Linked DNA regions of Candidatus Scalindua japonica. Each later gene encodes a partner of the first gene's protein in a complex. Links are inferred from orthologs where the notes say so. Each region holds a gene or a part of one and is shown in the gene's direction. Other genes may lie near its edges. The genes, in order: rny and pnp.

Region 1 (3,254 bases):
TTCTTTTGTTCAGGTTTTATACCGTTTTCTTCATTTTCAATATTGCTCATCTAATATACGTTTATACACAATTATTTGAAGTCCTTCTTGTTAATTTTTTTTATTATAAGCCTATTGCAATATATGTCAATATATATCATATTGTGATGGTTGTAAAAATAGTTACTATTAAGCTAAGATAAGCCATTCGTTTAAGTGGTAGAGTTTGGGTATTTAAATCGACCTCCGTCTGCAGTATTTATAAGTTTACGATAGTAAGAAATAATTCATATCGATGTGATCACTGTTTTGTTTAATTACTTTTAATTACTTGACTTCCGCTTATTTGTCATATAAAATCAGATACATTTTTTTAAGTATCTGGTATATTAATTTATATATGTAATACCAGTTTATATAGTTTTGACTTATGTAAAAAGAATTGAGGAAAGAAAACCATTTGTCCAACATGGAGAGTTTTATTGGATTCAAATAAAACTCAATTAAAATACAACTATTTTTCGTATCAATAGTTTGTCATGAATGTTTTTTTGATATGAAAAAACTTTATATGATTCAATAGATTGGTTCATTATCTGGCTCAGATTTTTTATAACGTAATTTTTTTTTATAGAGAGAACCAGTTTAGTTATTTAAATTCCATTTCAGACAAAAAATCTGCTACCTCTCAAGTGTTAAGAGTAAACACTTGCCATGAGAATTCTTCCATACTTCAATTCTTTAGTGCTTCAGTTTCGTATTTACCTATACACACTGGAATTTCATTAATTCTTAATTTAATGCAAGGGGGCGATGACTTATTAATTATATTACTTCAAATCCATTAATATATTTTCCTATACTTCCAGTTTGCATAATCTTTGGTTTTTTAATATGTTTTTTGTTTTTTAGATTACGTCAAGTAAGCCGGGAAAAGGCTTCCAGGAGCGTAATTAAAGAAGCAAAATCAGAAGCTGAAAGAATAATTAAAGGCGCTGATATTACTGCCAGAGAAGAATTGTATAAACGTAAAGAGGGTTTTGAGAAAGAGACTCAAGATACAAGACATGAATTACGCCAACTTGAAAAACGTTTGAGCAAAAGGGAAGACAATCTTGAGAGAAAAATTGATATTATGACAAAGAAGGAGAAGTACATAGAAAGTATGGCTTCTAATTTGTCAAACAAAGAGAAAGATGTTAATAAAAAGAGTTCACAACTTGATGAGCTGATTGAGGAAGAAAAAAGTACTCTTTATAAGATTTCAGGGCTTTCAGCAGATGCTGCAGAAAAGTTATTACTAAGTCGACTGGAAAAAGAGCTTGAAATAGAATGTGCAGGTTTAATTGAAAAGCATATAAATAAGGCCAGAGAAGAAGCTGAAAAGAAGGCTATCTCAATAATAGGCACGGCGATACAGCGATGTACAGCAAATAACTCGATTGATAATGTTGTGAGCACCATTGAGTTGCCTGGAGATGAGATGAAAGGGAGGATTATAGGGAGAGAAGGCAGAAATATACGTGCTTTTGAGAAAGCAACCGGTGTAGACGTGATAGTAGATGATACTCCCGGTATAATTGTTCTTTCAGGCTTTGACGGTGTGCGTAGAGAGGTAGCCAGGTTAGCAATGAAAAAATTAATTGTGGATGGTAGAATCCATCCTGCACGTATAGAAGAGGTGGTGCAGGAGACCGAAAAAGATATTGAACAGATTGTTCTGGAGACAGGCAAACAAACTAGTTTTGAGTTGGGAATACATGACTTACATACAGAAATTATTAAATTAATAGGCCGTTTAAGGTACCGTACCAGCTATGGGCAGAACCAGCTTCAGCATTCAATAGAGGTTGCTGATCTTGCAGGCGTCCTGGCTGGTGAGTTGAAGCTTGACGCACAAGTAGCCAGGAGGTGTGGGCTTTTGCACGATATAGGCAAAGCGCTAAGCGCCGATGTAGAAGGCACTCACGCTCTTGTTGGTGCAGATTTTGCGAAGCGGTATGATGAAAAGCCGGATGTTATAAACGCAATTGCATCGCACCATGAGGAGGTGCCTTCTGAAACTGTGTATTCTGTCTTGATAAATGCTGCGGACGCCATCTCAGCAAGCAGGCCAGGGGCGAGGCGTGAAACTCTTGAAAAATATGTTAAGCGGCTTGAAAAGCTGGAAAGTGTTGCAATGTCTTTTAACGGAGTTGAAAGTGCTTACGCTATACAGGCTGGCAGAGAAGTAAGGGTTATTGTTCATCCGGATAAAGTCAGTGATAAATCAGCCTCAAAAATTTGCTATGATATTGCTAAGAATGTCGAAGATGAGCTTGAATATCCTGGAGAAGTAACCGTTACTGTGATTAGGGAAAAACGGGTGGTTCAGAAGGCAAAATAATGCACATTAGTTATGATGTCATAGTAGTTGGAGGGGGACATGCCGGATGTGAAGCGGCGTTGGCATCTGCAAGAATGGGTATGCAGACAGCATTGCTGTCGATGAATCTTGATACAATTGCGCAAATGTCTTGTAACCCTGCAATCGGAGGGTTGGCAAAAGGCCAACTAGTACGTGAAGTAGATGCGCTTGGTGGTGAAATGGGGAAGGTCATTGATGAGACGGCCATCCAGTTTAGACTTCTAAATGCCAGTAAAGGGCACGCAGTACGATCTCCCCGCGCACAGGCAGACAAAAAAAAATATCAATTTACAATGAAAAAGAGATTGGAAGAGCAGTACAATCTCTCATTACGACAGGATAGTGTTGAGGAAATTGTAGTTGAAAATAGAGAGAGACTGGATTTAATTGGTAAAAGTGGTACAAAGTACAGATCCAAAGCCGTAATTATTACAACGGGTACATTTCTTAACGGACTAATTCACATTGGCAACTCACAGGTGCATGGTGGGAGATCAAGTGAACCATCATCAGATAAATTATCAGCCGGGTTAAAGGATTTAGGTTTTGAGTTAGCCAGGCTGAAAACAGGAACATCGCCACGCCTGAACGGCAGGAAGATAAATTATGATATCCTGCAAGAGCAAGAGGGTGATAAACAACCTACAGCATTCTCTTTTTCTACCAAAAACATCCAGCAACCTCAGGTTAATTGTTTTATAACATATACAAATAAATTAACGCACGAAATTATCAGGTCAAACCTGGACCGTTCTCCACTTTACACTGGTCAAATTAAGGCAATTGGCCCGAGATATTGCCCTTCTATTGAAGATAAAATCACTAGATTTCCTCATAAAGAGCAACATCAGATATTTATTGAACCGGA
Region 2 (3,230 bases), on another replicon or contig:
TGTGACATGTGTCAATAGTCTTGTCATTGCCACGTTCTTTGTAGAAACAAGAGAGGAATCGGAATTATATATTGATAAGGTTGTATCGAAGGTTAAAGGCCCTCAGTACTAAAATTTTTGTTGGAAATCTAAGTACTGTTGTGATATATTATGCGATACTATATATTTAAAGGAGATTAATATGGGCATAGCAAAAGAGTTGAAGACAGAATTAATTGAGGGTAATAAAGTTCACGATACCGACACGGGTTCTCCGGAAGTACAGGTTGCTTTATTGACGGAACGGATAAAACATCTGAGTGATCATCTGAAAGAGCACAAAAAGGACCATACGTCCAGGCGTGGGTTACTTATGATGGTTGGTAAAAGAGCAAGGTTGTTGAAATATCTTAATAGAAAAAATGAAGAAGGTTATAAGAGCCTGATAAAGAAGTTGGGCATACGTCGTTAAATAGGTTGGTGAAAGGATTTTATAGTGAAAAATATAGTTGAAGAGACGATTGGCGGAGAGATTATGAGCATCGAGTCCGGCGAAGTTGCAACGCAGGCGGATGGCTCTGTTATCGTTCGTTATGGAGATACGGTCGTTCTGACTACGGCGGTATGTGGTGATCAGAAGGGAGGTGATTTCCTCCCTATGACAGTTGATTATAGAGAGAAAACTTACTCCGTAGGAAAATTTCCAGGTGGTTTTTTTAAGCGTGAAAGTAGACCTTCAAACAAGGAAATTTTAACAATGAGGATGACAGACAGGCCAATGCGTCCCCTTTTTCCAAAAGGTTATACAAATGAGGTACAAGTAATGTCTGCAGTCTTATCTGCTGATAAAGAGACCGATCCTGATGTTATTTCTATGGTTGGGGCATCTGCTGCGGTATCTATATCAGGTATGCCATTTAACGGCCCTACCGGTTCAGTGAGGGTTGGTTTAATAAATGATGAATTTGTAATTAATCCTAAAAACTCGGAACTTGAATCCAGTAGTATCAACCTGGTTGTATCCGGAACGGAAGACGCGGTAATGATGGTGGAATCTTCCGGGAAGGAGGTTTCTGAGGATAAGTTTGTTGATGCGATAATGTTTGGTTTTGAAGAGATAAAAAAGATTGTGCGTATGCAGAAAGAGTTGGTTGCAAAATGCGGGAAGGAGAGACAGGAACATGAGGAGCCAACGCTGGATACCGCGCTTTATGATGACATAAAGGCAAAGGCGTATGAAGAGATCAAGGTGAAATCTTTAGTCAAAGGTAAGCATGCCCGTAAAAAAGCTATAAAAGAAGCGCGTACCAAATTTATTGAAGAGTATTGCACCGAAGAAGACGAAGAAGGTAAAGAGGATAGGGTAAAGGAAGTTTATGGAGCTCTTGTAGAAGCGGCAGTGCAGGAACAAATTATTAATGAGAAGACAAGAATTGACGGTAGAGGTCTCACTGATATAAGGCCCATTACAAGTAAGGTTAGTTTTCTGCCGAGGACCCATGGCTCTGCCCTGTTTACCAGGGGAGAAACTCAGGCGCTTGTTGTGGCAACGCTGGGAACATCAATGGATGAACAGCGTGTAGATGGTCTGGTAGATGGTTATACGAAAAAGTTTATGTTGGATTATAATTTCCCACCATTTTGTGTCGGTGAAGCGAAACCGATCCGTGGACCGGGTAGACGCGAAATTGGGCATGGTACTTTGGCTGAAAAGGCCCTTGAGCCAATGGTGCCAGCTTTCGAAGATTTCCCTTACACAATACGGATAGTATCTGATATTCTCGAATCAAATGGGTCTTCTTCAATGGCGAGTATTTGTGGTGGTACACTTTGCATGATGGATGCGGGGATTCCGATGAAACGACCGGTTGCGGGTATAGCAATGGGGTTGATAAAAGAGGGTGATGAGATCCGAATACTATCTGACATTTTAGGTGATGAGGACCATTTGGGGGCTATGGACTTTAAAGTTGCCGGAACAGAGGTTGGTATTACTGCCCTTCAGATGGACTTAAAGATAAAAGGTATAAGTGAGCAAATTATGAGAGATGCGCTTGCTCAGGCGAAAGAGGGCAGGATGCATATCTTAAAGGAGATGCAAACTGCTATCGAGGGGCCTCGCAGCGAGATTTCAGTTCATGCTCCAAAGCTGGTTAAAATTAACATAAATCCGGACAAGATAGGATTGGTTATCGGCCCTGGCGGAAAAAATATTAAGAAGATTCAGGAGGAATCATCGTCACGAGTGGAAATAGAAGATGATGGTACTATCGTAATTTCTGCGGCGACTCTTGAATCAGTAGAGCTTGCCAAGACATATATTAAGGGACTTACTGATGATGCTGAGGTAGGGAAGATATACAATGGAAAGATTGTTTCCGTTAAAGAGTATGGTGTCTTTGTTGAAATAATGCCGGGAAAAGAAGGCCTGGTGCACATTTCCGAACTTTCTAATGATTATATTGAGAAAGTGGAAGATGTGGTAAAAATGGGTGATGAAGTTAAAGTAAAGCTGATAGGTATAGATGATCAAAAAAGGCTGAAGTTAAGTAGAAAAGCCGCTCTTAAGGACGAAGGTACTGTTCCGACTAGTACATAAATAGTTGAATAATATTACGACTTTTTTTCTATATTAAATCATTGAATCTTGTAATAGGAAGAAACGTGAGTAAGAATATAAAATAGGTTTTTCTTAGTAAGTCATTATTTTATATTTTTGTAAGTGTACTATGTAAAATAAGGAGTTGAAATGATTAAGAAGGGTACTGTAAAGTGGTTTGATGTGAAAAAAGGCTTTGGCTTTATTCAACAGGAAGATGGAAGCGACATATTTGTTCACTACTCGAATATCTCTGGGAATGACTTCAAAGTATTAGAAGATGGAGAAAGTGTAGAATTTGAAGTTATAGACGGCCATAAAGGGTTACAAGCTCAAAATGTAACAAAAGCGGAAGAAGCAAAGACATAAATCTCTGTTTTTTATTAATATAAGCCAGGAAAGTAAATAAATATATATTCTTTCCTGGCTTATTTTTTTGGGTCTTCCTTTTTTTTACAAATTTTTAAGGCAAGCCTCTCTTCCCCGGACAAAATACGCGGGGAACTTGTGTCCGGGGAAGAGAGGTGGGTCATGTTTATGTAATGAGAGGCTTGGAAAGTATGTCAGAGAATAATTTCAATTCAGGTGAATTAAATTATCTTAATACGTTAGCTGCCGGTTTAGTTCATGAAATCAAGAATCCATTGAATGC

What was found.
Region 2: rny (region 1) and pnp share a complex: the UniProt entries of both Bacillus subtilis proteins name them as parts of the possible RNA degradosome complex. The link is inferred for Candidatus Scalindua japonica from one-to-one orthologs.

Annotation. Positions count from the first base shown.
Region 1 is NZ_BAOS01000003.1:164,370-167,623, forward strand. What follows is about bases 161-3,082. They hold rny (ribonuclease Y), read left to right. Parts: upstream 161-799; coding sequence 800-2,365; downstream 2,366-3,082. Other genes in these bases: mnmG (tRNA uridine-5-carboxymethylaminomethyl(34) synthesis enzyme MnmG), read left to right, coding at 2,365-3,082. Also shown: SCALIN_RS02150 (UbiA-like polyprenyltransferase), read right to left, coding at 1-50; more of mnmG, read left to right, coding at 3,083-3,254. UniProt on the Bacillus subtilis protein: Endoribonuclease that initiates mRNA decay. Initiates the decay of all SAM-dependent riboswitches, such as yitJ riboswitch. Involved in processing of the gapA operon mRNA, it cleaves between cggR and gapA.
Region 2 is NZ_BAOS01000029.1:82,488-85,717, forward strand. The notes cover bases 129-3,026. They hold pnp (polyribonucleotide nucleotidyltransferase), read left to right. Parts: upstream 129-475; coding sequence 476-2,578; downstream 2,579-3,026. Other genes in these bases: rpsO (30S ribosomal protein S15), read left to right, coding at 182-451; SCALIN_RS17195 (cold shock domain-containing protein), read left to right, coding at 2,729-2,947. In the rest of the region: SCALIN_RS17180 (DUF6599 family protein), read left to right, coding at 1-112; SCALIN_RS17200 (sensor histidine kinase), read left to right, coding at 3,139-3,230. UniProt on the Bacillus subtilis protein: Involved in mRNA degradation. Catalyzes the phosphorolysis of single-stranded polyribonucleotides processively in the 3'- to 5'-direction. Necessary for competence development in Bacillus subtilis.